2 linked regions of the Lentimonas sp. CC4 genome follow. The protein of the gene in region 1 binds, or shares a complex with, the protein of each later gene. Links are inferred from orthologs where the notes say so. Each region holds a gene or a part of one and is shown in the gene's direction. Other genes may lie near its edges.

What was found. The genes of interacting proteins can lie anywhere in the genome.
Region 2: the proteins of accB (region 1) and accD are in contact, whole or in part, in a solved structure (PDB 8UXZ), measured with the Escherichia coli proteins. The link is inferred for Lentimonas sp. CC4 from one-to-one orthologs.

The regions. Positions count from the first base shown.
Region 1 is NZ_CACVBO010000001.1:1,267,279-1,270,185, reverse strand. It holds accB (acetyl-CoA carboxylase biotin carboxyl carrier protein), read left to right. Parts: upstream 1-1,178; coding sequence 1,179-1,637; downstream 1,638-2,907. Other genes in the region: accC (acetyl-CoA carboxylase biotin carboxylase subunit), read left to right, coding at 1,643-2,907; GZZ87_RS05565 (fatty acid--CoA ligase family protein), read left to right, coding at 1-1,011. UniProt on the Escherichia coli protein: This protein is a component of the acetyl coenzyme A carboxylase complex; first, biotin carboxylase catalyzes the carboxylation of the carrier protein and then the transcarboxylase transfers the carboxyl group to form malonyl-CoA.
Region 2 is NZ_CACVBO010000001.1:880,574-883,543, forward strand. It holds accD (acetyl-CoA carboxylase, carboxyltransferase subunit beta), read left to right. Parts: upstream 1-1,038; coding sequence 1,039-1,902; downstream 1,903-2,970. Other genes in the region: GZZ87_RS03890 (ATP-binding protein), read left to right, coding at 1-12; GZZ87_RS03895 (ComF family protein), read left to right, coding at 274-996; GZZ87_RS03905 (folylpolyglutamate synthase/dihydrofolate synthase family protein), read left to right, coding at 1,916-2,970.

The DNA.
Region 1 (2,907 bases):
GCACTCATCGTAGAAGTCACTCAAAGCGGAGCGGCAGGCCTTATATTATTTAGCAGCGGCAGCACTGGCCACCCCAAGGCCATGATCCACAACACCGATCACCTACTCAATCAGTTTGCTAAAAAACGTAAACGCAGACTCAGCATCCTGATCTTCCTGCTCTTCGATCACATCGGAGGCCTCAACACACTCTTCAACGGCCTCGCAAGCGGCGCGCTCATTGTCACGCCACGCTCACGTGACGCCAATATCGTCGCCGAAGCCATTCAGCGCCACGGCGTCAATCTACTGCCAGCATCTCCGACCTTCCTCAACCTATTCCTACTCAGCGGCGCCCACCGGAACTACGACCTCTCTAGCCTCCGCTTCATAACGTATGGCACCGAACCAATGCCAGAAAGCCTACTACTGAGACTCAAAGAAGCGCTACCCGACGTCGCCTTCATCCAAACATTCGGCACCAGCGAAACTGGGATCTCACAAACGGTCAGTCGCTCTTCCAGCAGCACACAAATTAAAATCGACGACCCTAACTCCGAACACAAAATCGTCGAAGGCGAACTCTGGCTGCGCTCCAAAAGCCAAATCCTAGGCTACCTCAACCACGAGATGTCGCGCTTCACTGCCGACGGCTGGTTTAAAACTGGTGACCTCGTCGAAGAAGCCGACGACGGATTCCTCACGATTACAGGCCGACGGGAAGATATAATTAATGTCGGCGGCGAAAAAGTCACTCCCTCGGAAGTCGAAAGCATCTTGCTCGAACTCCCAGAAGTCGCCGATTGCCTCGTCTATGGCCAACTAAATGCAATCACGGGCCAAAACGTTGCAGCTGAAGTCGTCCCCGCTCAAGACACCGACCGCAAGGCACTCAAGCGCAAGATCAAGCAACATTGCCGCAAAGCACTCAGCCCCTACAAAGTGCCCGCACGCATTCAATTTACAGATCAGACAACATTCAGTGACCGCTTCAAAAAAAGCCGAATCGCACAGGCCAAACCAAACGACTAAACTACGTTTTTGCATCTACCCCCCCCTGATCAAATACGTAACAAAGTCATTGCACCCAAGCGAAAGCTCCACTTACATGATCGGTAATTCAATCTTATGCACTCCATAGAGCACAGAGATTTGATTCACACTCTCTATTAAATTAAAGCCCTCAGAAAGGAATCACCTTGGACTTAAAAGCTATCAAACAGGTCGTTGAAATGATGAAACGTTCGGAAATTTCCGAATTCGAAATCGAGGAGGAAGGCTTCAAGCTACGCCTCAGCCGCAAGAATGGCGAAACTCAGATCATTCAAGCCGCAGCACCACTCGCAGCCGCGCCAGTAGCTGCCGCAGCGCCAGTAGCAGCTGCCGCAGCACCAGCCGCACCGGTCGAAGAAGTCGGCATCTCCATCGTCAAATCTCCGATGGTCGGAACTTTCTACGCAGCAGCCTCCCCTGAGAGCCCTGCATTCGCTAAGATTGGCACAAAAGTGAACGCAGACTCGACCGTCTGCATCATCGAAGCCATGAAGGTGATGAACGAAATCCAAGCCGAAATCAGCGGCACCATCACAGAAGTTCTCATCGAGAACGGTGAAGCCGTCGAATACGGCCAGCCGCTTTTCAAAGTTAAAACGGCTTAATCCGGATGCTTAAAAAAGTTCTCATCGCAAATCGAGGCGAAATCGCACTTCGCATCGTCCGCGCTTGTAACGAACTTGGGATTAAGACGCTTGCCGTCTATTCCGAGGCAGACGAGCAATCTCTCCACGTGCAACTCGCTGACGAAGCAATCTGCATCGGCCCAGCTGCGGGCAACCTCAGCTACCTAAAGGGTGATCGCATCATCGCGGCTGCCGAGATTGCAGATGTGGATGGCATTCACCCCGGCTACGGCTTCCTTGCCGAAAACGCTGATTTCGCCGAGCAATGCGCCGAATGTGGCATCAAGTTTATCGGACCTGGCTCCGAAGCGATCATCAATTTCGGCGACAAGGCTAAGGCACGCGACATGGCAATCAAAGCCAAGGTGCCAGTCATCCCAGGTAGTGATGGCACTGTTGACAATGAAAAGGACGCACTCGCAACTGCCAAAAAAATTGGTTTCCCGGTCATCATTAAGGCTGTCGCCGGTGGCGGCGGCAAGGGCATGCGCACCGCGCACAACACAGTCGCATTCGTTAAAGAATACAACAATGCCCGTAACGAAGCCGAAAAGGCATTCGGCAACGGCGCCGTATATCTCGAACGCTTCCTAGACGCGCCACGTCATATTGAAATCCAGCTCCTCGGCGACCAATTCGGCAACGTGATCCACCTCGGCGAGCGTGATTGCTCAATTCAACGTCGCCACCAAAAGGTGATCGAAGAAGCGCCCTCCCCATTCATTTCGGAGAAAATCCGCAAACAAATGGGTCGTGACGCAGTCAAACTGGCAAAGTCAGTCAACTACGAAGGTGCCGGCACCGTTGAGTTCCTCGTCGATGGCAACGGCGACTATTTCTTCATCGAAATGAACACCCGCATCCAAGTGGAGCACGGTGTCACCGAAGAAGTCACAGGTGTTGACTTGGTCAAAGAACAGCTCCTCATCGCCAGCGGCAAGCCACTCAGCTACAAGCAGGACGACATCAAGATCACCAAGCACTGCATCGAGTGTCGCGTATGCGCCGAAGATCCGGGTCGCAACTTTGCACCCTGCCCGGGTGAAATCGGGCTCTATTACGCCCCAGGAGGCCACGGTGTGCGCATCGACTCGCATTGCTACAGCGGCTACACGATTCCGCCCTACTACGATAGCATGATCGCAAAGGTCATGACTTTCGGCAAAACACGTGAGCTAGCACTCGACCGCATGGATCGTGCACTTGGCGAATACTTGATCCGCGGCATTAAAACGAACATCCCGTTCTC
Region 2 (2,970 bases), 390 kb from region 1 along the record:
TTAAATAAATAAGGATAAAGGAAGACGAAATAAGAATAAAGCACTTAACCATTATCAATCAGACACTTAAGTAACTAAATAGCAAAACAACCAAAAATAAGAATAAAAGCACCGAAAATAAGGATAAACACATAAGTAACTCCCAATAGCAGGACACAGCACGACAAAAACCATTTCCTACCATTAAGAAAAAAAAGCGTCGCACCTGCCTCAGCCCCCCACCTGAAAGGCCTTTCAGAGTCTATTCCTAGATATCTCATCACAACTCGCATAGTGAACCCCTGCCTCAAATCTGCTCTCGATCTCGTATTCCCACGGAGTTGTGTGCATTGTGGCGACGCGATCGAAGAATCGCCCTACGAGTTCCTCTGCGCTCCCTGCGCCCAAGAGATCCTGCCCTGCCTCCCGCCTGCCTGCAAAACCTGTGGCTATCCTTTTTTTGGAGCGGTCGTTGGCCCAAAGGTGTGCCCGCACTGCGTCGACCTCGATCCTGTCTTTGACCATGGTAAGGCGTTGTTTATCGCCAAAACCGCGGGACGCAGCCTCCTACATCATCTCAAATATCAGTCGGGCTTCTATGTATTGAGAGACCTTCAGAAAATAGTCACCACCTCGAGACATTATTATGACTACATTCAAGATGCCACCTTTGTGCCAGTTCCGTTACATCCGACCAAGCTACGAGAGCGCGGATTTAACCAAAGTGAGAGGATTGCTAAGATGCTGGTAGCAGCCACCGAAGGGCGCTCTCAAGTAGAACATCTGCTAATACGACGTGTGTATACACAGAGCCAAACCCGCCTGAATCATGTGGAACGTCACCGAAACGTAAAAAATGCCTTTGCCTTAGCGCCCGATGCGGTTCTAATTCCCGACAAACAATACATCCTCGTCGACGACGTTTTTACCACAGGGTCGACACTCAACGCCTGCGCTCGTGTTCTCCGCGATGCAGGCGTCCTCCACCTGAACGTCGTCACCATTGGACATGGCTAGCGTCTGTTCCCTACATTTTAATTACTAACTTCATCTCACATCATGGCACTCTTCGGAAAACCACAATACTCGACAGTCACCGTAAAAAAGAAGGATATCCCCAAGGATCTTTGGACGAAATGCCCAAAAACTGGTGAAATCATCTATAATAAGGTGCTCAAAGAGAACCTTATGGTCGTGCCATCCAGCGGCTACCACTTCCCGCTCAAAGCACGTGACCGCATCCATTCGATGCTGGACGAAGGCACTTTCGAAGAGATGGACATGGGTGTCAGTTCGCTCGACCCACTTGAGTTCAACGCGACGAGCTCTTACCCTGAAAAGCTGAAAGCCAACCAGAACAAGACCAAGGAGACCGACACCGTCATCTCTGGCGTCGGCATCATGGGTGGCATCAAGGTGAGCATCGCAGTCATGGACTTTCGCTTCATGGCAGCTAGCCTCGGCTCTGCAGCTGGCGAAAAGTTGACCCGCACCATTGAGCGCGGTGTCGATCAAAAGATTCCCGTCATCATCGTCTCTGCTTCGGGTGGTGCACGTATGCAGGAAGGCATCCTCAGCCTCATGCAAATGGCCAAAACCAGCGCGGCACTCGCCCGCTTGAGTGAAGCAAAGATCCCTTATTTCTCGATTTTGACCAACCCGACCATGGCTGGTGTCATGGCAAGTTACGCGTCCCTCGGTGATGTCATCATCGCCGAGCCCGAAGCATTGATTGGTTTTGCAGGCCCTCGCGTGATCAAAGAAACCACACAACAGGATCTTCCTGCCGGTTTCCAAACATCCGAATTCCTAGTCGACCGCGGTCTGATTGACCTGATCATCCCACGTGGCGAAATGCGCGATCGTATGATCAACATGCTCAAGGCGCTCTACCGAGCACCGAAAGCGGCAAAAGCTAGCTAAGCACCTTGGCCATATGTCTGCGCCGGCCGACTATAACGCGACACGCGACTATCTGTATTCCCTTAAACACAAGGGCGCAAAATACGGCATTGATCGTATGCGCCTGTTCGTGGATGCACTCGGGCACCCTGAAGAAGCGTTCCCGGTCATCCACGTCGCCGGCACCAACGGCAAAGGCTCGACCTGCTCGATGCTGGAGTCGATCTACCGCGCCAACGGCTACAAAACGGGGCTCTACTCCTCGCCACACTTAGTGCGCCAAGGTGAGCGCGTGCAGGTCAACCGCGAGATTCTGGACGAGGCCGACATTGTGGCCTACACCAAGCACCTCAAGCCCGTCGCCGAACAGATCGGCGAAGGTGATCCCGACGACCATCCATCGTTCTTCGAATTTATGACGGCCATGGCGTTTTTGCGCTTCGCCGAAGCCAAAGTCGATCTCGCCTTCCTGGAAACCGGACTCGGCGGCCGTCTCGACGCGACCAACGTGGTCGATCCAGAACTCTCGATCATCACATCCGTCAGCCTCGACCACATCGAGCAACTCGGCGATACCATCGAGAAAATCAGTTGGGAGAAGGCCGGTATCATCAAGGCTGGCAAACCTGTGCTGATCGGTAAACTCCCCGACGCAGCCGAATCAGTGGTGCGCAGAGTCGCCCGCGACAAAGGTAGCCCACTCTACTCCGTCTGTGAGCGCTTCCCTGAGTTCGACGCACTCCCCGAAACCAATCTCTCTGGCTCCTGCCAACGTTGGAACGCCGCAACTGCCGTTTACGCGGCCGAAATTCTCAACGAACGCTTCCCGATCGATACCGCACGCACTGCCGAAGCGCTGCAAACCATTCACTGGCCCGGCCGTTGGGAGACGATCCAACTCGCCGACAAGACCCTCATTCTCGACGCCTCGCACAACCCCGAAGGCTCTGAGATGCTGGATGAGAATTTACAGAAGCTGTTCGAGCAGACCAAGCAAAAGCCGATCATCGTCGCGGGCACGCTCGGCGAGTTTCGCGCCCGCAGCCTGATGGCAGTCGTCAGCCGCCACGCCCGCGAGCTACATTTACT